DNA from 2 places in the Variovorax sp. 10N432 genome. Region 2 is predicted to be linked to the other one. Evidence: riboswitches for the same ligand, from Rfam matches in the RefSeq annotation. Region 2 holds a riboswitch; the other holds the start of a gene.
What was found. A riboswitch is a leader RNA that binds a small molecule or an ion and turns the genes downstream of it on or off. The one in region 2 is predicted to bind glycine.
Positions count from the first base shown of each region.

Region 1 (5,009 bases), on a different contig from region 2:
GGCGCCGGCTTGCTCGGCGTGACTTCGGCCTATTACCTGCAACAGCTGGGCCACGAAGTGATCGTGGTGGATCGGCACGCGACACCAGCGGCCAAGGCGCGCGGCGTCGCTGCCGCCCGTCCCGGCGCGGCGACTGCGACCGCGCCGCCGAAGCGGCGCGGCAAGAAGCTCTCGACACTGCGCAGCCGCATCCGCCGCGGCTTTGCCCGCCTGATCGACCGCGCCGTCGGCACGCCGCCGAAGCGCGATCCGCTCGATCACCTGGTGCGCCTGGCCGCCTACAGCCGCAAGAGCGCGCGCCTCCTGGGCGACGAAACCGGCGTGCCGCACGGCGCCCGCACGGCCGGCCTCATGAACCTGTTCACCGACCCCGAGGCCTTTCGGACCCGGATGGCGAACGCCACCCACTGGTCGGGGCTGGGCTGCGAGGAGCGGCTGCTGTCGGTCGACGAGGCCATCGGCCTGGAACCGGCGCTGGCGGCCATGCGCAGCAAGCTGGTCGGGGCCACCTACGCGCAAGAGGATCCGGCGCGCGACCCGGCCCAGTTCGCCGCCGGCCTGGTCTTCCTGTGCCGCGCCGCCGGGGTGCGCTTCATGACCCGCCACACGGTGGTCGCGCTCAAGGAGCAGGACGGTCGCATCGACCATGTCGAGTTGCTCGATGGCGCCGGCCGGACCACCACCTTGCGCGGCCAGGCCTACGTGCTGGCGCTGGGTGCGGCCAGCGTGCCGCACGCGGAAGACCTCGGCATCGACATGCCGCTGCGCTTCGTGCGCGAATACATCGTCACGATGCCGATCCTGGATCCCGCCATGGCGCCGCGCATCGCGCTGCGCGACCGCCAGGGCAAGCTGCGTATCGTGCGGATCGAAACCCCGGCCGGCGACCAGTTGCGGATCCACGCGATCGTGATGGCCGGACTCGACGAGGAGGCCGAACCCGACTCCGACCGCTTCCAGGCGATCGTGCGCCGCACCGAGATGCTGCTGCCCGGCGTGGCCGACGCCAGCCGGGCCAGCTTCGACACGGCGATGCACGCGGTCAGCACCAACCGGCTGCCGATGATCGGCAAGACCCGGCTGCCCAACCTGTTCCTGAACACCGCGCCCGGCACCCGCACCTGGATCCACGCCTGCGGCGCCGGCAAGTCGATCGCGCGCATCGTCAGCGGCCTGCGGCCCGAACTCGACTTCGCGTTCCGGCGCCCTTAGAATCCGCCCACTGCAGGAGAGCGGGCCCACGGGCCCCACCGAAGGCGCAAACTCCCATAAACGCTCAGGTCGGCCCACGTGATGGGCCTGTACTGCACCAACTGTCAAAGCCGTCTGGAGAGCCATCGCGCCCGCGCGTGATGCACCGAAGGAGCAAACCCGCTGCGGGCGCAGCGGGTGAATCTCTCAGGTACCGAGGACAGGGGGAGCGGCAACTTGGACTTCCGGTCCGGTTGCCTTCGTTCCCGTCGGCAATCCGAACCGTCGCGTCCGAGCGCTGCAACCTTCAAGGGTTCTCGATATGCGCGTGATCGTTCTTGGCGCCGGCCTGCTCGGCGTGACCTCGGCCTACTACCTCCAGCAACTCGGCCACGAAGTGACCGTCATCGACCGCCAGGCCACGCCGGCGGCGGAAACCAGCTTCGCCAACGGCGGCCAGATTTCGGTCAGCCATGCCGAGCCCTGGGCCAATCCGGGCGCGCCGCTCAAGGTGCTGCAATGGCTGGGCAAGGAAGACGCCCCCCTGCTGTTCCGCATCCGCGCCGACATGCGCCAGTGGCTCTGGGGCCTGCAGTTCCTGCGCGAATGCACGCCGGCACGCACGCGCCACAACATCGAGCAGATCGTGCGCCTGGGCACCTACAGCCGCGACACGCTGCAGCAGCTGCGGCGCGACACCGGCCTGGCCTACGACCAGCGCACCCAGGGCATCCTGCACTTCTACACGACGCAAAAGGAGTTCGACGCCGCGCTGGCGCCAGCCGAGCAGATGCGCGCGCTCGGCTGCGACCGGCGCGTGATTTCGGCCGACGAGGCGGTGAAGCTCGAGCCCGCGCTGGCCCACATCCGCCCGCAGCTGGCCGGTGCGACCTACACGGCGGAAGACGAATCGGGCGATGCCAACCGCTTCGCGCGCGAGCTGGTCAAGCTGGCCGAGACGGCCGGCGTGCGCTTTCTCATGAGCCACACGGTGACCGCGCTGCGCGAGGCCGGCGGCACCATCGACCATGTCGAGGCGACCGACAGCGAAGGCCGCTTCCAGCGCATCCGCGGCGATGCCTTCGTGCTGGCGATGGGCTCGCTGAGCCCGCTCTATGCGGCGCCGCTGGGCATCCGGCTGCCGATCTATCCGGCCAAGGGCTATTCGGTCACGATGCCGGTCAAGGACGCGTCCAGGGCGCACCAGGTCTCGCTGACCGACGACGAGTTCAAGCTGGTGTTCTCGCGCTACACCTCGGCCGGCGGCGACCGGCTGCGGATCGCCGGCACCGCCGAGCTCAACGGCTACGACCGCGACCTGAACCGGGTGCGCTGCGAGGCGATCGTGCGGCGCGTCGAGCAATTGTTCCCCGGTGCCGGCGACGCATCCGAAGCACAGTTCTGGACCGGACTGCGCCCGGCGACGCCGAGCAACGTGCCGCTGATCGGCGCCACCCGGCTGCCGAACCTGTTCCTGAACACCGGCCACGGCACGCTGGGCTGGACCCACGCCTGCGGCTCGGGCAAGTCGATCGCGCGGATCGTGAGCGGGCTGAAGCCGGAAGTCGATTTTGCGTTCACCGGGCTGCGCGCCGCGGCTCAATCCCCCGCGGTGAAGACGGTCAGCACGCCGGTGTAGCCGTAGAGGTGATTGCGGGCGATCTCGCCGGCGGCGAAAAAGCCGACCAGCGGGACGTCGCCGAGGGCATGGCGCACGATCTGCAGCTCGGCACCGGGCGCGCCGAAATGCGGGCCGCCGCGGCCCGAACAGCTGACGTAGATGGCGCCCGCGATGCGGCGCGCCGGATGCGGCGCGGCCTCGGCCTCGCCGGCCGCGACTTCGCGCGCGGTGGCGAGCGTCTGCTCCTGCGGCTCCAGCTCCTCGCGGATCTCCGCGCAGACGCGCATCAGGTCGGCCCGCGCGGCCTGCGCGTTGCGGCGGCAGAAGCTCAGGCGCATCCCGGCCTCGGCGTTGTCGGCGATCGCCACGCCGCGACGCGTCGGGTCGAGGCCGATGATGTGGCGCACCCGGACGTCGGCGCCGAGATCGCCGGTGCGCCGGACGCCGTCGCTGCCGGCCTCGACCAGTCCGACCAGGGTGGCGCGGACCGCGTCGATCGCCTGCTCGGGGGCATCGAGCGAGACCCGCAGGTCGGCCAGCAGCACGTCGAGCGCGGGCTGGCCATCGAGCGCCAGCAGCAGGTTGCCGTCGGCCTCGGTGATCTCGCGTTCGCGCGAGACCGGCTGGCAGCCCTGGGTCACGCGCGAGACCAGCCGTACGCCCTCGCCGAACACCACGCCCGACAGGCCGCCCGAGAACACGCCGCCGACCGCGCCGTGGCCGCGGATGTTGCCATTGCCGCCGATCGCGAACTGCAGCGAGCCGACCCGCCCGGAGGACAGGCCGCCGAACAAATAACCGGTGTCGGTGCGGTCCGCCATCTCGGCGATCAGTTCGCCGAGTTCGGGTGTCCGCGGGTCGGCATGGACCAGTGCCGTGTGGGCCGCGAAGCCGCTCATTTCGGAGCTGGCCAGCGGCGCCACGCCGGAAAACACCCGGTACTGGTCGCTCGGCAGCTCGCACAGCATCACGCTGAGCGCCGGCTCGTCGAAGTACTCGGCGTTGTTGGCGGCCACGCCCACGCCCACCGTCCCGGTCCAGTCGGTGATCTCGGGCAGCTCGGCGCCCAGGTGATCGAGGATCTCCTGGGCATCTTCCCCGTAGTGGTCGGTGATGTAGAGCAGGCCCAGCGACGGCGCGCGGGCGTAGTCCGGCAGCGCCATCTGCGCCCGCAGCTGCGCCAGCACCAGGCCGGCCGCCATGCGCCATTGCGGATGGGTGGCGTGCCCGCTCGGAAACAGCTTCATGGCTGGCCTTTCAGCCCGCGCGCTTGCGCGCCGGCGCAGGTCGCTTGGCGGACGCACTGGCGCCGCGGCGCGTGGCCGGCGCCTTCTTGGCGGCGGCGGCCGGCCGCTCGGCGGCCCGGGCCGTTGCGGACGCAGCGCCAGAGCCCGCGTGATCGCCCAGCGGCTGCGGCATCACCGGCATCTTGAGCTGGGAGGCTTCCTGCAGCGCCGAACTGGCGATCTGCTGGAACTGCTGGGTCAACGCACCCCACCACTGGACCGGATCGACGACGCCAGCCGAGTCTTGGGCGGCGGCGGCCTTGGCGCGCTTCGGCGCCGGTGGCTCTTCGGCCTCCGGCTGCGCTTCGGGTTCGGGTTCGGGTTCGGGTTCGGGCGCGGCGGTCGGGGCCGGCCGGGTGAAGGCGTTGGCGAGGTCTTCCATGCGGACGTTCATGCCGCGCAAGGTCGAGAGCGTCATCTTCTGCACCTCGAGCGCCTGGATGGTCGCCTTCAGCGCGTGGCCGTTCTGCTCGAGCCAATACTGCACGGTCTTGAGCTCCTGGATGCGCTTGTCGACCTCTTCGACGCTCAGCGTCGGCGCCACCCAGCTCGACAGGCTCGGCAGGCCGGGCACGGCGCCGGGCGAAGCGCTGGCGCCGCCCGTCAGATTCTTGAGGAAGTCGAAGCCCGGAACGAACTGACTGAAGGCGAAGGGCTTGCTGGCGTCGCTCATGGCGTGCTCCGGGTCTGTGTTTGTTGTCCGGGCAGCTTACTCCAAGCGTCAGGGCTTTTGGGGTGCCCGGCTGCATCCGGCACTCGCCATGAGGGCCCGGCTTGTGGACAATGCCCAAACAGACACAGAAAGACACATGTCCATCTTCCATCTCGCCTTCCATGTCCGCGATCTCGACCAGGCGCGCCGCTTCTACGGCGGCGTGCTGGGCTGCGCAGAAGGCCGCAGCACCGACACC
Region 1 covers NZ_JBFTHX010000022.1:6,766-11,774, reverse strand. The annotation lists gene AC1DF3_RS23245 (FAD-dependent oxidoreductase) at 1-1,212, shown strand, start outside; glycine riboswitch at 1,216-1,301, shown strand; glycine riboswitch at 1,317-1,425, shown strand; gene AC1DF3_RS23240 (D-amino acid dehydrogenase) at 1,514-2,830, shown strand; gene AC1DF3_RS23235 (FIST signal transduction protein) at 2,791-4,059, opposite strand; gene AC1DF3_RS23230 (PhaM family polyhydroxyalkanoate granule multifunctional regulatory protein) at 4,070-4,771, opposite strand; gene AC1DF3_RS23225 (VOC family protein) at 4,908-5,009, shown strand, end outside.
Region 1: it holds a riboswitch for glycine, as region 2 does, so the genes downstream of both, AC1DF3_RS23240 (D-amino acid dehydrogenase) here and gcvT (glycine cleavage system aminomethyltransferase GcvT) in region 2, are expected to answer to the same signal.

Region 2 (21,595 bases):
GGCTCGCCGCCCTGGCTTTCATCTTCCTGCTCGGCACCGCCCTGGCCGCGGCCGCCCAGGAGCAACCGCTGCGCGCAGGCTCCAAACGCTTCACCGAGTCCTACATCCTGGCCGAGGTGCTGGCGCAGACCGCGGCGCCGCATACCGCCGTCGCCCCGGTGGTGCGGCAAGGGCTGGGCAACACGGCGATCGTCTACGAGGCGCTGAGATCCGGCGGCATCGATGTCTACGCCGAATACACCGGCACCATCGCGCTCGAGATCCTCAAGGGCCAGGCCTCGATGTCGCGCGAGGCCATGAACGCCGCGCTGCGCCCGCTCGGGCTCGGCGCGGCGGTGCCGCTCGGTTTCAACGACGGCTATGCGCTCGCGATGCGGGCCGCCGACGCCGAGCGGCTCGGCATCCGCACCCTGAGCGACCTGGCCGGCCGGCGCGAACTGCGCTTCGGCCTTTCGAACGAATTCATCGGCCGCGCGGACGGCTGGCAGGGCCTGGCGGCCCGCTATGGCTTCACTCAGGCGCCGACCGGACTCGACCACGGCCTCGCCTATGAAGCGATCGCCGCCAAGCAGATCGACGTCATCGACATCTACACCACCGACGCCAAGATCGACCACCTCGGCCTGCGCGTGCTCGAGGACGACCGGCACTACTTTCCCCGCTACGACGCCGTGCTGCTGTACCGCCTCGACCTGCCGGCGCGGCTGCCGGCGGCCTGGGCGGCGCTGCAACAGCTGGAGGGCCGGATCGACGAGCACGCCATGATCGCGATGAACGCGCGCGCCGAGCTGCAGGGCGTGGCCTTCGACGTCATCGCACGCGATTTCCTGGCCGCGGCGCAACCGGGTGCGGGGGCTGCGCCGAGAAGCGGCGAAGGCGCCCGCGGCTTCATGGCCAAGCTGTTCGGGCCCGACCTCGGCCGGCTCGCGCGCCAGCACCTGATGCTGGTCGCGATCTCGGTCGGTGTCGCGATCCTGATCGCGGTGCCGGTCGGGGTCGCGGTGTTCGGCCACCTGCGATTGCGCGCGCTGGTCCTGGGCCTGACCGGGCTGCTGCAGACCATTCCCTCGCTGGCGCTGCTGGCCGTGCTGATCTCTCTGCTCGGCGCGATCGGCACCTTGCCGGCGCTGATCGCGCTGACGCTCTATTCGCTGCTGCCGATCATGCGCAACACCGTGACCGGCCTGGCCGAGGTGCCCACCGGCCTGCGCGACGCCGGCACCGCGCTCGGCATGACCGGCGGCCAGAACCTGCGCGCGGTGCTGCTGCCGCTGGCCATGCCGACCTTGCTGGCCGGCGTGCGCACCGCGACCACCATCGCGATCGGCACCGCCACCATCGCCGCCTTCATCGGTGCCGGCGGCTTCGGCGAACGCATCGTGACCGGTCTCGCGCTGAACGACCGCGAACTGCTGGTCGCGGGCGCGGTGCCCGCCGCTGCGCTGGCGCTTCTGAGCGAGGCCTTGTTCGAGGCGCTCGAACATTTCATGCGGCGCCGCCGCGCGGCGCGGGCGCCCTGAACATGTGATGTCCGTGAAAGTCCCGACGTGGCGAGTCCGGTATTTGCCGCATAGTCGAGGGTTGCTTCGCGGGCGAGCCCGCACACCTTCCCACTCAGGAGACTTCCCCATGAAATTGAGCCAACTGGCCGCAGGCCTGATCCTCGGCTTTGGCATCGCGAGCGCGGCCCTTGCGCAGACGACGATGAAGATCAGCATCTCGACCTCGCAGAACTCGCACCAGGGCGTCGCCATCGACACCTTCGCAAAGGAAGTCGCCGCGCGCACCAACGGCCGCTACAAGGTCGAGACCTTCTACAACGGCTCGCTCGGCGGCGAACGCGAATCGATCGAGGCGGTGCAGCTGGGCACCCAGGAACTCGCCTTCTCGTCGACCGGCCCGGTGCCCAACTTCGTGCCCGAGACCAAGATCCTCGACGTCCCCTTCCTGTTCCGCGACAAGGCGCATGCGCGCGCCGTGCTCGACGGTCCGATCGGCCAGGAGATGCTGGGCAAGTTCGACGCCAAGGGCTTCAAGGCGCTGGGCTGGGGCGAGAACGGCTTCCGCCACATGACCAACAGCAAGCGCGACGTCAAGGCGCCCGAAGACCTGAAGGGCCTGAAGATGCGCACCATGGAGAACCCGGTGCACATCGCGGCCTACAAGGGCTTCGGCATCATCACCACGCCGATGGCCTTCCCCGAGGTCTTCACCGCGCTCCAGCAAGGCACGGTCGATGGCCAGGAGAACCCGCTGCCGGTCATCATCTCGGCCAAGTTCGACCAGGTGCAGAAGCACCTCACCTTGACCGGCCACGTCTACTCGCCCTGCATCTTCGTGATGAACAAGGCCGCCTTCGACAAGCTGAGCGCCGCCGACAAGCAGGCCTTCCTGGACGCCGCCAAGGAAGCCATCAAGGCCAACCGGGCCCGTGTCGACGAGGACGACGCCAAGGGCGTGGCCGACCTGCGCGCCAAGGGCATGACCGTGATCGACAACGTCGACAAGGCCAAGTTCGTCGCCGCGCTGGCGCCGGTCAACGCCGACTTCGAGAAGCAGTTCGGCAAGGCCAACCTCGACAAGATCCGCGACGTCAAGTGATGCCATCCGCGGCCGCGACGTGGTCGCGGCAGCGCGCGCCCGCTCAGTCTCACTGGCGGGCGCTTTTTCGTTCGATTCCCTGATTCCCCTATGAAATCCGCTTTCCTCGCACTCGACCGCTGGACCACCGGCCTGGCGATGGCGATCGCCTGCTTCATGCTGGTGGTCGCCTCATCGCTCGGCGTGTTCCAGATCATCACCCGCTTCGTGCTCGAACAACCGGCCGAATGGTCCGAGATCCTGATCCGCATCAGCCTGATCTGGATGGTCTTCATGGGCATCCCGACGGCCTTTCGCCAGGGTGCGATGGTCAGCGTCGACGTGCTCTACCGCTGGAGCCCGCCGAAGGTCCGCCGGGTGCTCGACTGGGTCGTGTGCCTGGCCGCGCTGAGCCTGATCGCAGTCATCATCTGGTGGGGCTGGGACTACGCGCAGCGCGGCAGCGTGCAGTCGATGGCCGGCCTCGAATCGATCTCGATGTTCTGGGCCTACGTGGCGCTCCCCGTGGGCGGCCTGTTCTGCGTGATCGGCATCGTCGCCAACCTGATCGACCCGAAGCGCAACGAACTGGAAACCGCCCAATGACGCCCGTCATGATCATCACGATGGTGGTGTGCTTCGCACTCACCATCTCCGTCGCCGTCTCGATCGGCCTGGCTTCGATCCTCGGCATCCAGGCCTCCAACGCGAACATGCTGATCTCCGTCAAGGAGATGTTCAACGCGATCAACAAGTTTCCGCTCGCCGCCATCCCCTTCTTCATCCTGGCCGGCAACCTGATGGAAACCGGCGGCATCTCGCGCCGGCTCGTCGACTTCGCCAAGAGCCTCGTGGGTGGGGTGCAGGGCGGCCTGCCGATGACCTGCGTGCTGACCTGCATGATCTTCGCCGCGGTGTCGGGCTCCTCGGTGGCGACCACCTTCGCCATCGGCGCGATCCTGATCCCGGCGCTTATCAAGCACGGCTACCCGGTCGGCTACGCGGCCGCGCTGCAGGCCACCAGCGCCGAGCTGGGCGTGATCATCCCGCCCTCGATCCCGATGATCCTGTACGGCGTCAGCGCCGAGGTCTCGATCGGCGAGCTGTTCATCGCCGGTTTCGGCCCGGGCATCCTGATCAGCCTGGCGCTGATGGCCTTCGTCTATGTCTATTGCAAGTTCAAGGGGCTGGGCAAGAACGACGGCGAAGGCCGGCTCAGCGTCGGCACCGCCACCTGGCGTGCGGGCTGGGCCTTGCTGATGCCGGTGATCATCCTCGGCGGCATCTACGGCGGCATCTTCACGCCCACCGAGGCGTCGGCGGTGGCGGTGCTCTACGCGCTGATCGTCGGCACGCTGATCTATCGCGAGATCCGGCCGGCCGAGCTCTATGCGGTGCTGCGCAAGTCGGTGGTGTCCTCGTCGGTGATCATGTTCATCATCGCCAACGCCGGCCTGTTCGCCTTCCTGATCACGCGTGCCGGCGTGCCCGACGCGATCGGCCGCTGGCTGCAGGAGGTGCTGCAGTCGCCGGCGATGTTCCTGCTCGGCGTCAATGCGGCGCTGTTCGTGATCGGCATGTTCATCGAGACCAGCGCGGCGATCATCGTGCTGGCGCCGATCCTGGCGCCGGTGGCGCAGCACTTCGGCATCGATCCGGTGCACTTCGGGCTGGTGATGGTGGTCAACCTGGCACTGGGCATGATCACCCCGCCCTTCGGCGTCAACCTGTTCGCGGCCTGCACGGTGGCGCGCATCTCGCTGGACCGGATCGTTCCCTACCTGATCCCCTTCGTGCTGGTGATCCTGGCCTGCCTGATGGTGGTCACGTACGTGCCCGGCATCTCGCTCGGATTGCGCGACCTGGTCTACGCCAAGTAGCGCCGGCGCGGGCGGTTTCACGAAGCCGTCACGCGCAGGGCCCATGCTGCGGCGCTTGCCCACCGCAACGCCGCAGCATCCCATGTTCCTCACCAAGACCGACAAGGCGCGCCACGAACTCCAGCCCGGCCGCCGCACGCTGGGGCAGCGCGAGCGCGCCCTGCTGCTGATGGCCGACGGCCAGCGCTCGCTGACCGATTTCGGCGCCCTGTTCGGCGGCCGCGAGGAAGCCGGCCGGGTGGCGCGCCACCTGCTGCAGGAGGGCTTCCTGCAGGGGCGCCAGGTCGAAGCGGTCGAACCGGTCGAAGTGATCGAAGCGGCACCGGTCGCGGCCGACATCTTCGACGGCAAGCCCTCGCTGGCCACCACCCGCATGTTCCTGTTCGACCTCTGCGAGCGCATGTTCGTGCGCCGCGACCCGGTGCTGGCCGAGCGCTTCCGCGAAGCGCTGCGCGAGGCGCGCGACCGCGATTCGATGCTGGTCACCGCCCGCGCGATGCTCGGCGAGATCGAGCAGGCGGCGGGCGCCGCGCGCGCCGAGGCGATCCGCGAGCGCATCGAGAAACTGCTTCCGGCATCGCCGGTGCACTGAAGTCGCCGGCCGGCTCCCGATTCCCTTACACTTCCCCGGTCAGGAGAGCGTCCCGCCGCGGTGGGGCCGCCGAAGGCGCAGGTCCCCCCAAACAAGGGCCCGAACGCTCAGGCAAAAGGACTGACAAGACGCCCGGATCCGGGCGTTTCCTTGCTGGAGAGAGGTGGTTCGGCGCGCCAGGCGTGCCGTGCCGCCCACCGAAGGAGCAAACCCCGATCGTGGGGCGAATCTCTCAGGTAAAGCGGACAGCAGGGGTGGCCCATGGCTTCTCGTCATGGAACAAGCACTGCCCCTTTGGAGAACCGCCCTTGGCCGCCGCATCCGACGTACTGCTGAAGACCCCGCTCCACGGCCTGCACCTGGAGCTCGGCGCCCGCATGGTGCCCTTTGCGGGCTACACCATGCCGGTGCAATACCCCGCCGGCCTGATGGCCGAGCACAAGCACACCCGCGCAGCCGCCGGCCTGTTCGACATCTCCCACATGGGCCAGCTGCGCCTGGTGGGGCCCGATGCGGCCGCCGCCTTCGAGAGCCTGATGCCGGTCGACGTGATCGGCCTGGCGCCGGGCAAGCAGCGCTACGGCCTGCTGCTGAACGACCAGGGCGGCATCCTCGACGACCTGATGTTCTTCAACGAAGGCAACGACTCGCTGTTCGTGATCGTCAACGGCGCCTGCAAGGCGGCCGACATCGCCCATATCAAGGCCCGGATCGGGCAGCGCTGCCAGGTCCAGCCGATGCCCGACCACGCGCTGCTCGCGCTCCAGGGTCCGCAGGCCGCGGCCGTGCTGGCGCGGCTGTCGCCGGGCATCGAGCGCTTCGTCTTCATGACCGGCGGCCCGGTCCGCATCGGCGGCATCGAGGCCTTCGCCACGCGCAGCGGCTACACCGGCGAAGATGGTTTCGAGATTTCGGTCGCGGCCAAGGACGCCGAGGCACTGGCCCGGCTGCTGCTGGCCCAGCCCGAGGTCCAGCCGATCGGCCTGGGGGCCCGCAATTCGCTGCGGCTCGAGGCCGGCCTCTGCCTCTACGGCAACGACATCGACGAAAGCACGACGCCGGTCGAAGCGGCGCTGAACTGGGCGATCCAGAAGGTCCGGCGCAGCGGCGGCGCACGCGAAGGCGGTTTTCCGGGCGCGGCCAGGGTGCTGGCCCAACTCACGGCCGCCAGCGGCACCGCCGGCCACCTCGACCACGAGACGCTGAAGCGCCAGCGCGTCGGCCTGGTCGCGCTGGAGCGCGTGCCGGTGCGCGAGGGCACGGTGCTGGAATCCTTCGAGGGCCTGCCCATCGGCCAGGTCACCAGCGGCCTGCTGGGCCCCAGCGTCGACCGGCCGGTCGCCATGGGCTACGTCGCGCTGGCCTATGCCGAACCGGGCACCCGGCTGCAGGCCATGGTGCGGGGCAAGCCGGTGCCGATGGAAGTCAGCACGCTGCCCTTCGTGCCGGCCCGGTACTACCGCGGCTGACGCCCCTCTTCTCCAATTTCCCCAATTTCTCCAAGCCAGCCTTTTTTCCAAGGAGTTTTCCCCATGACCATCAAATACACCAAGGACCACGAGTGGGTGCGGCAGGAAGCCGACGCGGCACTGGTCACCGTCGGCATCACGGTGCATGCACAGGACGCGCTCGGCGACGTGGTCTTCGTCGACCTGCCCGAAGTCGGCAAGAAATTTGCCCAGGGCGAGGTCGCGGGTGTCGTCGAATCGGTCAAGGCCGCGGCCGACGTCTTCATGCCGGTCTCCGGCGAAATCATCGAAGTCAACGAAGACCTGCGCGCCGATCCCTCGCTGGCCAACAGTGCGCCGATGGACGGAGGCTGGTTCTTCAAGGTGCGGGTGAGCGAGCCGGCCCAGCTCGAGCCGCTGCTCGATGAAACCGCCTACGAGAAGTTCTCCGCCGACAACTGATTCCCACGCCCACCACCCGAGCCCTCCATGCCGACGCCCGTGCCTTCCCATCCCTCGCTGCGCGAACTGCAGAACGCCGAAGAATTCATCGCCCGCCACATCGGCATCGAGGCCGAAGACGAGCCGGCGATGCTCGCGGCCATCGGTTCGACCACGCGCGCCGAACTGATCGACGGCATCGTGCCCCCGGCGATCCGCCGCAGCCGGCCGATGCGGCTGCCGGCGCCGATCACCGAGGCCGACGCGCTGGCCGAACTCAAGGCGATCGCGGCGAAGAACAAGGTGGCGAAGAGCTTCATCGGCCAGGGCTACTACGGCACCCACACGCCGGGCGTGATCCTGCGCAACGTACTCGAGAACCCCGCCTGGTACACCGCCTATACGCCCTACCAGGCCGAGATCTCGCAGGGCCGCATGGAGGCGCTGGTCAATTTCCAGACCATGGTCTGCGACCTGACGGGCATGGCGATCGCCAACGCCTCGATGCTCGACGAGGCCACCGCCGCGGCCGAGGCGATGACGCTGGCGCGGCGCAGCGTCAAGAGCAAGAGCAACGTGTTCCTGGTCTCGGGCGACTGCCATCCTCAGACCATCGAGGTGCTGCGCACCCGGGCAGCGCCGCTCGGCATCGTGGTCAAGGTCAGCACCGCCACCGAGCCGCTGCCGCTGCTGATGGCCAGCGGCGGCTTCTTCGGCGCCCTGGCGCAATACCCTTCCACCACCGGCCACGTGCACGATCTGCGTCCGCTGGCAGGCCACGCCCACCAGTGCCAGGCGGCCTTCTGCGTCGCCGCCGACCTGCTGGCCCTGACCCTGCTGGCGCCGCCCGGCGAGTGGGACGCCGACATCGTCTGCGGCACCACGCAGCGCTTCGGCATGCCGATGTGCAACGGCGGCCCGCATGCGGCCTACCTGGCCTGCCGCGACGAGTTCAAGCGCTCGCTGCCCGGCCGGCTGGTCGGCGTCAGCGTCGACGCCCACGGCCAGCCGGCCTATCGGCTCGCGCTGCAGACGCGCGAGCAGCACATCCGGCGCGAGAAGGCAACCTCGAACATCTGCACCGCGCAGGTGCTGCCGGCGGTGGTCGCCAGCATGTACGCGGTCTACCACGGACCCGAAGGGCTGCGCCGCATCGCGCAGCGGGTGAGCCTGCTGACGGCGGTGCTCGCACAGGGCCTGGAGCAGATGGGCCGCGAACTGGTCAACGACACCGCCTTCGATTCGCTCACCATCCGCACCGGCGAGGACACCCAAGCCATCCACGAACGCGCCGAGGCGGCGGGCGTCAACCTGCGCTGTCGCCTGCAGCAGCATCTGGGCCTGTCGCTCGACGAGACCACCACGCGCGCCGACGTCGAGATGCTGTGGGGCCTGTTCGCGACCGAAGGCACGCGCGGACCCGACTTCGACGCCATCGCCGCCACGGTGAGCATCCGCATTCCCGAGGGCCTGCGCCGCACCAGCGGCTTCCTGGCGCATCCGGTGTTCAACACCCACAAGAGCGAGACCGCGATGCTGCGCTACATCCGCAGCCTGAGCGACAAGGACCTGGCGCTCGACCGCAGCATGATCCCGCTCGGCAGCTGCACCATGAAGCTCAACGCGACCAGCGAGATGATCCCGATCACCTGGCCCGAGTTCGCGAACATCCATCCGTTCGCGCCGGCCGACCAGCTGCTGGGCTATGCGCAGCTCGATGCCCAGCTGCGCGCCTGGCTCTGCGAGGCGACCGGCTATGCGGGCATCAGCCTGCAGCCCAACGCCGGATCGCAGGGCGAGTACGCGGGCCTGCTCGCGATCAAGGCCTTCCACGAGGCCCGGGGCGAAGCGCACCGCAACGTCTGCCTGATCCCGTCTTCCGCCCACGGCACCAATCCGGCCAGCGCCCACATGGTGGGCATGAAGGTGGTGGTGACCGGCTGCGACGCCGAAGGCAATGTCGACATCGACGACCTGGCGCGCGCCTGCGAGCAGCATCGCGACACGCTGGCCGCCGTGATGATCACCTACCCCAGCACCCACGGCGTCTTCGAGACCCGCGTCAAGGAGCTCTGCGAGATCGTGCACGCGCACGGCGGCCGGGTCTATGTCGACGGCGCCAACATGAATGCGCTGGTCGGCGTGGCGGCGCCGGGCGAGTTCGGCGGCGACGTGAGCCACCTGAACCTGCACAAGACCTTCTGCATCCCGCACGGCGGCGGCGGGCCGGGTGTCGGCCCGGTCTGCGTGGTCGAGGACCTGGTGCCCTACCTGCCGGGCCATGCGACCGGCGGACTGGCGTCCAACGGCGCGGTCGGCGCGGTGTCGGCGGCGCCGCTGGGCAATGCCGCGGTGCTGCCGATCAGCTGGATGTATTGCCGCATGATGGGCGCCAAGGGCCTGCAGGCCGCGACCGAGACCGCGATCCTGAGCGCCAACTACATCAGCGCCCGGCTCAAGGACCACTTCCCGACCCTCTACGCGAGCCCCAATGGCCACGTGGCGCACGAGTGCATCCTCGACCTGCGTCCGCTCAAGGACGCCAGCGGCGTCAGCGCCGAGGATGTCGCCAAGCGGCTGATCGACTACGGCTTCCATGCGCCGACCTTGAGCTTCCCGGTGCCCGGCACGCTGATGGTCGAGCCGACCGAAAGCGAACCGCTGGCCGAGCTCGACCGCTTCATCGACGCCATGATCGCGATCCGGGGCGAGATCCGCCGCATCGAGGAAGGCATCTGGCCGAAGGAGGACAACCCGCTGCGCAACGCCCCGCACACCGCGGCCAGCCTGCTCGGCAGCGAATGGACGCGCCCCTACTCGCGCGAGCTCGGCGCCTTCCCGCTGGCCAGCCTCCGGCAGACCAAGTACTGGCCGCCGATCGGGCGGGTCGACAACGTCCACGGCGATCGCAACCTGTTCTGCAGCTGCGTGCCGGTGGACGCCTACGCCAACGGCTGAGGCGAGATACATATTTTTTCAATCGACGGCCTGCGGGCTGTCGATTTCGCCTCCGCTGCTTCGACGTCCTGGAGAGCCCGGCAGCCCGCCGGCCTCGCAACCGAAGGAGCAAGGACATGCGATTCATGGTGATCGTCAAGGCCAGCAAGGAATCCGAAGCCGGCGTGATGCCGAGCCAGCAGCTGCTGACCGACATGGGCAACTACAACGAGGCGCTGGTCAAGGCCGGCGTGCTGCTCGCCGGCGAAGGCCTGCACCCGAGCTCGAAGGGCGCGCGCATGCGCTTCTCCGGCAAGGAGCGCACCGTCATCGACGGCCCCTTCAGCGAGACCAAGGAGCTGATCGCCGGCTTCTGGCTCTGGCAGGTGCGATCGAAAGAGGAAGCACTCGAATGGCTGCGCCGCGCTCCCTTCGACGATGGCGTCGAACTCGAGCTGCGCCAGGTGTTCGAGATGGACGATTTCGGCGCCGCGCTCACGCCCGAGCTGCGCGAGCAGGAAAAGCGGGTGTTCGACGCGGCCCGCTCGAAGCGGCCTTGAACGCACCGATGGAGGCACGACCATGAAGTTCATGATCATCCGCAAGGCCGACGCCGAGACCGAGGCCGGCGCCATGCCGACCGCACAACTGGTCAGCGACATGATGGCCTACAACAAGGCGATGATCGATGCCGGCGTGATGCTCGACGGCATGGGCCTCAAGCCCAGTGCCAGCGGCGGCGCCCGCATCCAGTTCGCAGGCGGCAAGCCGACGGTGGTCGACGGGCCCTTCGCCGAGACCAAGGAACTGGTTGCCGGCTTCACCCTGATCCAGGTCGGATCACGCGAGGAGGCGCTCGAATGGGTCAAGCGCTGGCCGCCGATCGACGGCCACGGCAAGGTCGCGCTGGAGCTGCGCCAGGTCTACGAGGCGGAAGACTTCGGTGCCGAGTTCGCGCCCGAGATCCGCGAGCAGGAAGCGCATCTGCGCGAACGCGCCGCGGCCCGCGATTGAGACGACGGCGCATGGACGCGACCGAGACGCACCGCACGATCAACGCCGTCTGGCGCATCGAGTCGGCCCGCATCATCGGCGCGCTGGCGCGCCGGGTGCGCGACGTCGGCCTGGCCGAGGAACTGGCGCAGGACGCGCTGCTCGCGGCCCTCGAGCAATGGCCGCGCGAAGGCATCCCCGAGAATCCCGCCGCCTGGCTGACGGCGGCCGCCAAGCACCGCGCGATCGACCTCCTGCGCAAGCGCACGCTGCACGCCCACAAGGAAGGCGAGATCGCCCGCGAGATCGATGCCAGGCACGCCATCGCCGCCGCGGACTTCGCCGACGCGGTCGACGCCGCCCTCGACGACCAGGTCGGCGACGACCTGCTGCGGCTGGTGTTCACGGCCTGCCATCCGGTGCTGTCGCCGGAAGCCCGGGTCGCCCTGACCCTGCGCCTGCTGGGCGGGCTCACCACCGACGAGATCGCGCGCTCCTTCCTGGTGCCCGAATCCACGATCGCACAGCGCATCGTGCGCGCCAAGCGGACGCTGGCCGCCGCCCGCGTGCCCTTCGAGGCGCCGCGCGGGCCAGAGCTCGGCGCCCGCCTGTCCTCGGTGCTCGAAGTCATCTACCTGGTGTTCAACGAAGGCTACGCAGCCACCGCCGGCGAGGACTGGATGCGGCCCGCGCTGTGCGACGAAGCCTTGCGCCTGGGGCGCATCCTGGCCGAACTGATGCCCGACGCGCCGGAGGTGCATGGCCTGGTCGCGCTGATGGAGATCCAGGCCTCGCGGGCCGCCGCGCGGGTCGATGCCGATGGCGAACCGGTGCTGCTGCTGGCGCAGAACCGCGCCCGCTGGGATCGGCTGCTGATCGGTCGCGGACTGGCGGCGCTGGCACGGGCGGAGCAGCTCGGCGGCGCGCTCGGCCCCTACGCCCTGCAGGCCGCCATCGCCGCCTGCCACGCTCGCGCGCAGGAGGCAGCGCAGACCGATTGGCCTCGCATCGCGGCGCTCTACGAGGCATTGGCCCAGCTCGCGCCGTCGCCGATCGTCGAACTGAACCGGGCGGTCGCGCTGTCGATGGCCTTCGGCCCGGCGGTCGGGCTCGAGCACGTCGACGCGCTGCGATCGGCGCCGCAGCTGCAGGGCTACCACCTGCTGCCGAGCGTGCGCGGCGACCTGCTGGCCAGGCTGGGACGGCATGCCGAGGCCTGCGAGGAATTCAAGCGGGCCGCTGAACTCACGCGCAACGCGCGCGAGCGCAAGCTGCTGCTGGCGCGCGCGCGGAGCGCCGCGGACGGCTGACGCGCTACTTCTTCGCCACCGCCCCGGTCGCGACCTGGGCCCGCAGTTCCTTGAGCTTGGCCTTCATGCGGCGCTCGTTGACTGGACCCATGCGCACCAGCATCTTCTGGCCGGCCGAGAGCGATTCGAGCTTCGGATCGACGAATTCGTAGCTGACCCAGGGCTGCCCGCCCGCCATCTCGCCCTTCACTTCGGTCAGCTTCACCTGCACCGGGCCCTGGGGTTCCGGGGCCTGCAGCAGGTGGTCGATCACGGCGACGAGGCGGTCGTTGAAATATCGGTTCGGGTAACCCAGCTCTTCGTAGGCCTGCTGGAACAGCGGATAGAGCCGGGCATAGAGCGCCGCCGCCCGGGCGCTGTCGACCGATTCGGCGAACAGCACGAATGGCGTGTAGCGGCTGGCGTTGTCGATCCCGATGGTCTTGACCTCGCCGTTGCCCTGGACCTCGAAGGCCTTGGGCGCGCGCTGGGTCGGCCACATGCGCGACGAGGCCTGTGCGCGCGGCAGGTTGTCGACGGTGGCGACGAAGTGGCGCACGAAGCCGCTGGTGTCGAGGAAGGAGGCCACCGCCTTCTTCCCCAGCAGCTCGTTGAGCGCCGCAGCGACGCGGCCGTCGGCGTCGTTCAGGGCCGGCAGTGCCGCATCGGGCTGGGCCAGGGCATCGACCAGGTTCTGCGGGCCGGTCGCGACCGGGGCCGGGGCTGGCGCGTCGGCGGGCCGGTCGGGCGGGGGCGGTGCGCTGGCGGCAGGTGGCGCCGGCGGCGGCTCCTTCTGCAGGGACCATCGCCACCAGCCGAAGGCAGCGGCGAGAATCACCACCACGACGACGACCAAGGTCCAGACCGAGGACTCGCGCGCTGGCCTGAAATCTGCTGGGTCCCTTTCGGGCATGGTCGAATCCTCCTTTGAATCACGGGCGTTGCATGCGGTCCATTGGAAACCACGCCGGCGCCTCGTGCCGTAACGCCCTGTGACCGTCAAGGAATCCGAATGGACATCGACTTTTCCGCTCTCACCGAATACCAGCGCTACAAGCTCATGGCGAGCCTGATCGTGCCACGCCCGATCGCCCTGGTCACCACCCTCGGCGCCGACGGCGTCGTCAACGCCGCGCCCTTCAGCATGTTCAACATGCTCGGCGAGGAGCCGCCCATCGTCATGATCAGCGTCAACCGGCTGCAGGACAACGCGCTCAAGGACACGGCCGCCAACATCGTGCGCACCGGCGAGTTCGTGGTCCACCTGGCCGACGAGGACATCGCCGAGCAGATGCACCGCTGCGGCGACCGCCACCCGCCGCACGTGAGCGAGCTCGATGTGGTGGGCTTCACGCCGCTGCCGAGCCGGGCCGTGAAGCCACCGCGCATCGCCGAGGCGCCGGTGGCGTTCGAGTGCACGCTCTGGGAGACGCTGGAGACCGCCAGTCGGCAGATCTTCATCGGCCAGGTGCGCTGGATGCACGCGCGCGACGAGCTGATCGATACCGACGCCTGGCGCGTGCGGCTGCAGCACTACTTTCCGGTCGGCCGCTTCGGGGCCAGCTTCTACGTGAAGACGCGCGAGCGCTACTCGCTGGCGGCGCAGGAGCAGACGCGCAGCACGCAGATCGACGAGATGTAGGCGTGTCGCGCCTCAGCCCAGCCGCACCACGTGCGCAGTGCGCGGGTCGACGCGGCCCGCGTGCAGGTCGGCGATCACCTGCTGCGCGGCCTCGAAGCCCTGGCTCTGCGCCAGCGTCATCCAGCGATTGCCCGGCCGGCTCAGCTCGGCGATGAAGCGGCCCTGCGCCTCGTTGAAGCGCCGGTTCACTTCCTGCGGGCCCCAGTCGGCGTTGCGCTTGCGGATCTGCACCGGCGCGAAGTAGAGCAAGGGTTTCGGGCCCGGCAATGGCGATTCGGCCAGGAAGGCGGTCTTCTGCGCCGAGCCCGCATAGCAGTCGTAGACCAGGGCCGCACCGAAATGGTGGTGGACCGTGGCGCGCAGGTCGTCGTCGCCGGCGAAGTCGACATAAAGCGTCGGCACCTCGGCGGGCAGACGCACCGCGCTGTCATAGGAAAGCACCTGGTCGTAGCAGCCGAGGTTCTCGACGAAGCCGCGGTTGCGCGGCGAAGTCAGCGCGACCAGGCTGCGCCCTTCGTTCCGGCGCAGACAGAAGGCCGTGCCGTAGGCGGTCTTGCTCGAGGCGCTGGACACGACCACCTGCCGGGCGCCGAAGAAGGCGTTGTCCTCGAGGAAATCCGCCAGCATGAACGAGGTGATGAACAGCGGCCGCACCAGCATCTGGTAGTCCTCGAGCGCCCGGTCGTAGCCGGCATCGTGGCTGCAGCGCATGTACTGGTTGTAGGCGGAGACCAGTTCGCTGCGGTGCGGCGCGCCGTCGTAGAAGCCGCGCCCGGTCACCCGCACCGGCGTCATGCGCAGGTGGCTGGCGATCGGGAAGTAGCCGTAGAAGCGTTCGCCGACCGCGACGCCTTCGACCGTCGAGGCCACCACGTCGGCAAAGCCCCAGGCCGGCATGTGGCCCCAGGCCTCGTCACCGGTCGGAAAGAACGACCAGTACTTCATCATGGCGTCGCCGAAGGCCGCATAGGTGATGTTGTTGGTGGTGAGCGAGAAGCGGTCGATGCGCAGCAGCACCTCGCCGGGCGCCAGCGTGCCGGCGTCCGGAGCGCTGCGCAGGCGGGTGGTGCCGAGCGCGTCCTTGCGGGTTTCGAGACGGGTTAAAGTGAAAGCGTCGTTCATGTCTGGCCTCAGGTGATTCGGGGCCGATCCCCTTGCCGAAAAATGTATCGCCCTCCCTCCAGCCGCGGGTTCGGAAAAAAGGCGCCGGCCGCCGCACCTCGCTCCAAGCCCCTGAAACGCCCGACGCAGGCCCGCGGCAAGTTCACCGTGCAGGCCATCTACGACGCCTTTGTTCGGATTTGGGAGGCCGAGGGCTGGGATGGCGTGACGACCCGCGCCGTGGCCCTCGAAACCGGCATCGCGGTCGGCACGCTGTACGACTACTTCCCGGATAAGGAGGCGCTGCTCTCCGGCTACGTTCGCCACTGCGTCGAAGCCCTGCTGCGGCGGCTCGACGCCGACGTCGTCGCGCCGCCCACGGCCGCACTGGCTGCGCGCGAGCGCATCGCGCGACTGGTGCGCATCACTTGCGACAGCCGGCTCGACGGCCTGCCGGCCTTCGATCAGGGCATGCTGCTGCTCGAACACCGCGTGGCCGAGCCCAAGCATCACCTGCGCGTGTACGACGAACTGGCGACCCGCTGGCTGCAGGCCTTCGCCGCCTGCGGGTTGCCCGATCCACCCACGGACGCGACCGTCCACGCCCTCTTGACCGCCGCCTGGGGCGGGCGGCGCTATCGCCTTCTGCGGGGCTTGGGCAGCGGCACGCCCGACGATGCGGCGTGGGTCGCCGAGATGGACGAGATCGCGTGGCGCAGCGTGGCCGCGCAGCGGAGCTGACGTTCGCCAGACGAAAAAAAAGCCACCCGTCGGGTGGCTTCCTGCATCGAACAAACCGGTTGACCGGCTGTGATGCTTCGCGTATCCAAAATTCTCAAAATTTCCAAAAATCTGGAGCGGGAGAAGAGTCTCGAACTCTCGACCTCAACCTTGGCAAGGTTGCGCTCTACCAACTGAGCTACTCCCGCGAAGCCTTCGATTATAGAGCATTTTTTTCCTGTTCTTCACCAGCCGGCAAATGAATTTGTCCGGTCCGCAGATCGAACTCGAACACCTCGCCGTAGCGGCCCCATTCGATCGCGGTCCGCAGCACCCGTTCGGCGGTCGCGCGGTCCAGGCTTTCTTCCAGCAGATCGAGGAAAGGCTCCTGCGGCAATTCGCCCGCGGGCGCCTGCTCCAGGCTGTGGCGGATGTGGGCCGCGAGCGGCACGTGGGCCAGCAGCTGCTGGCCCAGCAGCTGCTGACGCAGCGTGTGCGCACCCGCGACGTAGTGGCGGCCCAGTTCGGTCAAGTGCAGGTCGCCATCCGCCAGTTGCGCGAAACCCAGCAGCGCCAGCGCCTGCGCCAGCGGCAGCAGGTCGTGGTCGGTGAGCTCGGCCTCTTCGGCCAGCTGCGGCAGGTCGGCACGGCCTTCGCGGCCGTCTTCCACCAGCATTTCGAGCAGGGCTTCCATGCGGCCGATGTCGGCATCGGGCAGCCGGTCGCCCAGGTGCATGCGCACCGGCTCCTCGGTTGCGCGGCCGGCCACCGGCGCACTGGCCGTCATCAGCGCGTAGGCCTCGTCGATCAGCGCCCTCACTTCGAGGCTGTCGACGTCGCGCGGCCGTGCCAGCCGGATCGGCAGCTCGGCGCGCACGCGGCCCGGGTCGGCGGCGAAGATCAGCACCCGGTCGGCCATCAGCACCGCTTCCTCGATGTTGTGGGAGACGATCAGCATCGCCTTGGTCGGCATCTCGCCCCCGCTCCACAAGCGCAGGATGTCGTCGCGCAGGCGCTCGCCCGTGAGCACGTCGAGGGCCGAGAAGGCCTCGTCCATGAGCAGCACCTCGGGCTCGATCACCAGCGCCCGCGCGATGCCCACCCGCTGGCGCATGCCGCCCGACAACTCGCGCGGCAAGGCGCCCTCGAAACCCGCGAGGCCGATGAGCTCGATCGCGGCATTGGCGCGCCGGGCGCGTTCGGCCGGCTCGACGCCGCGCGCCTCGAGCCCGAGCTCGACGTTCTGCTGCACCGTGAGCCAGGGAAAGAGCGCGAACGACTGGAACACCATCGCGATGCCGCGCGCCGGCCCGTAGAGCGGCTGGCCACGGTAGCGCGCGCTGCCGGCGTCGGCGCCGATCAGGCCCGCGAGGATCCGCAGCAGGGTCGACTTGCCGGATCCCGACTGGCCCAGCAGCGCCACGATCTCGCCTTCGGCCAGGCGGAAGTCGACGCCTTCGAGCACCGAGCGGGCGGAGCCGTCGGCCGAGCGAAAGGACTTGCCCACGCCCTTGAGTTCAACGATGGCTTCGGCCATGGGCCCTCCTCGCGCGTTGGTCATCAGAAATGCATCCGGTTCTCGGCCAATTCATAGAGCCGGCGCCAGACGAAGTGGTTCATGCCCATGACGAACACGCACATCACGCCGATGCCCAGCGCGATGCGCGGGAAGTCGCCGATGGCCGTCATGTGGGCGATGTAGCTGCCCAGGCCCGCCGCCTGCAGCGTGGTGTCGCCCCAGGTGACGTACTCGGCCACGATGCTGGCGTTCCAGGAGCCGCCGCTGGCCGTGATGGCGCCGGTGACGAAGCTCGGGAACACCGCCGGCAGCAGGTAGCGCCGCCATTTGAGCCAACCCGTGAGCCCGAGGTTGCTGGCCGCATAGCGCAGCTCGGTCGGGACGGTGGAGGCGCCCGCGATCACGTTGAACAGCAGGTACCACTGCGTGCCCAGCACCATCAGCGGCGCCAGCCAGATGTTGGGGTTGAGCTGCCAGCGCACGATGAACAGCACCGCCACCGGGAACATCAGGTTGGCCGGGAAGGCGGCCATGAACTGCGCCACGCCCTGCAGCCGTCCGGCCCAGCGCGGATTCATGCCGATCCAGATGCCGATCGGCACCCACACCAGCGCCGCCAGCGCGATCAGCACCACCACCCGGATCATGGTGTAGAGCCCGAGCACGAACACGTGGGCCACCTCGGACCATCCAACCTCGGCGTGGATGAAGCGCACCAGCCAGACCACGGCGAGCAGCACCGCAGCGGCCAGCACCGCGTCCCAGGCACGGCCGACGGCCGGGTTCGGCGTGCTCGGCCGAGCCTTGATCGAGGTGCCGTCGTGGTCGCGCCGGAACAGCAGCAGCGAGCGTTCGAGCAGCCGCGCCGCGGCGGCCATGCCTTGGCGGATGCGTTCGGTGCGCCGCAGCCAGGTCAGCAGCCAGGAGCGCGGCGCGTCTTCGCTGCTGCCCTCCTCGAAACGGAACTTGTCGGCCCAGGCGATCAGCGGCCGGAAGAAGAGCTGGTCGTAGAGCGTGATCCCGATCAGCATGCCGCCGATGGCCCAGCCGATGGCGCCGAGGTCGCGGGCCTGGATCGCCATCGCGATGTAGGAGCCCACGCCCGGCAGCATGATGCTCTGGTTGGACACCGAGATCGCCTCCGAGGCGACCACGAAGAACCAGCCGCCCGACATCGACATCATCATGTTCCACAGCAAGCCGGGCATCGCGAACGGGAGCTCGAGACGCCAGAAGCGGTGCCAGGCCGAGAGCTGGAACACCGAGGCGGCCTCGCGCAGCTCGGACGGCACGGTGCGCAGCGACTGGTAGAGGCTGAAGGCCATGTTCCAGGCCTGCGAGGTGAAGATGGCGAAGATCGCCGCGCACTCGACCCCCAGCAGGTTGCCCGGGAACAGCGCGATGAAGCCGGTCACCGTGATCGACAGGAAGCCGAGGATCGGGATCGACTGCAGGATGTCGAGCATCGGCACCAGCACCTTTTCCGCCGCGCGATAGCGGGTCGCGAGCACCGCGAAGGCGCAGCTGAACAGCAGCGAGGCCCCGAGCGCCAGGAACATGCGCAGCGTGGTGCGCAGCAGGTAGTACGGCAGCTGCCACGGGTCGAGGCTGATCGGCAGCGGCTGGCCGAGCTCGTAGGGCCGCGCCATCTGGGCGCCGCCGTAGGCCAGCGCGAACAGCGTGGCCAGCACCAGTGGCAGCAGCGCCCAATCCCAGCGGTTGCCGCCGGACGCGACGGCCTGGCGCGGAAAAAAGCGTTTGTCGAGCATGAGCGGAGGCGGAAGGGGTTCGGTTCACGGACCCGGTCCGCGCGCGGCGCCATTGTGCCTTCGCCAACGGACCCCAGCCTGACCGCTCGCGCCCCGCCTCGCGGTGCAGCGGAAAAGCTACAGCGGGAAGGCCTGCAGCCCCGGCTGGCCCTCGGCACCCTGCACCGGCGTGTGGGCCGCGTTCATGATCCAGCAGACCATCGCGAAGTACCCGACCAGGGCCGACAGCTCGACCACCGCCGCCTTGCCGAAGCGGGCCTCGGCCGCTGCGTAGGTCGGCTCGCTGACGCCATGGTGCCGCAGCAGCTCGAGGGCGAAGTCGAGGGCCAGCTGCTCATCCTCGGCCAGCGGTGCCGCGCGGCGGCCCAGGCGAAGCGCCTCGACCGCGCCCGCATCGACCCCGGCCTTGACCGCCGCGCCCGCATGCAGCACCCATTCGAACTGGTTGCCGACATGACGCGCGACCGCGCAGATCACCAGCTCGCGCACGCGCGCATCGAGCGCGCTGTCGAAGCGCAGGTACTCGCCCAGGCTGCCGATGCGCTCCATCAGCGCCGGGCTTTGCAGCAAGGGAACGAAGGGGCCGAAGACGGCCTTGCGCGGCCCGTCGATCAGCGCTTGCGCGGCCGCGCGCTGGGCCTCTGTCATGGCTTCGGCGGCAGGCAGTGGCAGGCGCTCGGCCCAGGGTTCGGTGTGGCCTTGAGGGATGAGCATGCGGAGTCCTTTCAGTTCGGTGAGGGTCGGGCGCTGCGCGGCGCGCGCAACAGCCATGCGGCACTCGCCAGCAAGGTGACGGCGCCCGTCGCCAGTGCGATGAAGAGGCCACCGAAGCCCGCTGCGCCGCCGCTCAGGGCGGAGGACAGCACCGGCCCGGCCATCTGGCCGATCGCGAAGGACGCCGTCATGCGTCCGAGCGCTCGCGCGGGATCGCCCGTGGCGCCGGCCCGCGCCGCCTGGATGCCCGCCATGGTGGCGACCATGAAGGTCCCGCCCACCAGCAGCGCCGCCGCGAGCACCGTGCCCGCGGACAGGTGCAGCACCGGCAGCAGGCAGCCCAGCGCCATCAGCAGATGGCTGCCCGCCAGCACATGGCGGCGCGACAGGCCCGACAGCAGAGCGCCCGCCAACAGCGTCGACAACGCGGCCGCGGCGCCGAAGACCGGCCAAGCGGCACCGAACACCGCAGGATTGTCGACCACCGCCCGCGCCAGCACCGGCAGGAAAGTGGCCGGCAGGATGTAGCCGAAGCCGAGCATGCCGTAGCAGATGACCAGGTCCCACTGCGAATCGCCCGGCGCTGCGCTTGCGGGTCCGGTGCCCGGCGCAGCGGCCGCCACGGCCAGGGGGCCGGCCTCGCGAGGCATCAGCGCCGCCACGATGATCGATCCGACGAGTGCCAGCAGGCCGAGATGCAGCCACAGGCGATCGGGCGCAATGTCGGCCGCGCCGGCACGCCAGCAGTACAGCCCCGCCAGCGCGATGCCGGCCCCGACACCCGCATAGACCATGCCGGCGCCGTTCGGCCGGCCCAGGCGCGCCAGCCACGACAGGCACCAGACGCTGGTGCTTACCAGCGCCCAGGCGCTGGCGACGCCGGCGATGCCGCGCAGCAGCAGCCAGGCCGCGAGCGAATCGACCAGCCCCATCGCCGCCGTCGACCCGACGATCACGGCCAGCGACAGCAGGCCCGTGCGTTGCGGCGACAGCGGCAGCCGCGCCGCCGTGAGCGCACCCAGCAGGTAGCCCGCATAGTTGGCCGCCGCCAGCCAGCCGCCGGCGCCGACGTCGGCGCTGCCGGCGCGGATCATCAGCGGCAGCATCGGGGTGAAGGCGAAGCGGCCGATGCCCATCGCGATCGCCAGCGCCAGCAGGCCAGCGCCGCAGACTGCGAACAAGGAGGGCCGGCCGAAGGCGATGGAAGGGTTCGACATGGCTCCAGATTGGACGCAAAATCGCCTCATTCGACAAATGAATTATTCTGAACATTCATTCTTGTTATGAGAACCATCGACCTCGACTCCCTGGAGATCTTCCGCACCGTCGTGGCCGAAGGCGGCGTGATCCGGGCCGCCGACAAGCTCAACCGCGTGCAGTCCAACGTCACGACCCGCATCCAGCAGCTGGAGGAGCGCCTGGGGCAGAAGCTGTTCCATCGACAGGGCCGCTCGCTCGCGCTGGCACCGGCCGGCCACAAGCTGCTGCCCTATGCCGAGCGCCTGCTGCGCCTGGCCGACGAGGCCGAAAGCGAATTGCGCAGCGACCTCCCCTTCGGCACCTTCAGGCTCGGCTCGCTCGAAAGCACGGCGGGCAGCCGGCTGGCGCCGGTGCTGTCACGTTTCCACAGGCTCTATCCGGGGGTGGTGGTCGAGCTGGCGACCGGCACCACGGGCGCATTGCTCAAGCGGGTCAGGGCCTTCGAGCTGGAGGCCGCGTTCGTGTCCGAGCCCTTTGCCGCGCCGGAGCTCGAATCGATGCCCGTGTTCGACGAGGAGCTGGTGCTCATCACGGCGCGCAGCGTGGCCGCCGTGAGCCGCGCCGGCGACCTGGCCGATGCGACCCTGATCGCCTTCGCGCCGGGCTGCTCGTACCGCCGCTTGCTCGAGCAATGGCTGGTCAAGGGCGGCGTCTCGGCGTCGCGCTCGCTGGAGTTTTCTTCCTACCAGGCGATGATCGCCTGCGTCGCC
Region 2 covers NZ_JBFTHX010000009.1:179,671-201,265, forward strand. The annotation lists gene AC1DF3_RS13565 (ABC transporter permease/substrate-binding protein) at 1-1,520, shown strand, start outside; gene AC1DF3_RS13570 (TRAP transporter substrate-binding protein) at 1,630-2,601, shown strand; gene AC1DF3_RS13575 (TRAP transporter small permease) at 2,692-3,186, shown strand; gene AC1DF3_RS13580 (TRAP transporter large permease) at 3,183-4,460, shown strand; gene AC1DF3_RS13585 (hypothetical protein) at 4,543-5,052, shown strand; glycine riboswitch at 5,083-5,185, shown strand; glycine riboswitch at 5,196-5,311, shown strand; gene gcvT (glycine cleavage system aminomethyltransferase GcvT) at 5,361-6,521, shown strand; gene gcvH (glycine cleavage system protein GcvH) at 6,585-6,962, shown strand; gene gcvP (aminomethyl-transferring glycine dehydrogenase) at 6,990-9,899, shown strand; gene AC1DF3_RS13605 (YciI family protein) at 10,016-10,438, shown strand; gene AC1DF3_RS13610 (YciI family protein) at 10,461-10,892, shown strand; gene AC1DF3_RS13615 (RNA polymerase sigma factor) at 10,904-12,181, shown strand; gene AC1DF3_RS13620 (DUF3014 domain-containing protein) at 12,186-13,073, opposite strand; gene AC1DF3_RS13625 (flavin reductase family protein) at 13,173-13,802, shown strand; gene AC1DF3_RS13630 (DUF2855 family protein) at 13,815-14,924, opposite strand; gene AC1DF3_RS13635 (TetR/AcrR family transcriptional regulator) at 14,967-15,644, shown strand; tRNA gene AC1DF3_RS13640 (tRNA-Gly) at 15,757-15,832, opposite strand; gene AC1DF3_RS13645 (ABC transporter ATP-binding protein) at 15,844-17,160, opposite strand; gene AC1DF3_RS13650 (ABC transporter permease) at 17,184-18,911, opposite strand; gene AC1DF3_RS13655 (carboxymuconolactone decarboxylase family protein) at 19,029-19,625, opposite strand; gene AC1DF3_RS13660 (YbfB/YjiJ family MFS transporter) at 19,637-20,842, opposite strand; gene AC1DF3_RS13665 (LysR family transcriptional regulator) at 20,909-21,595, shown strand, end outside.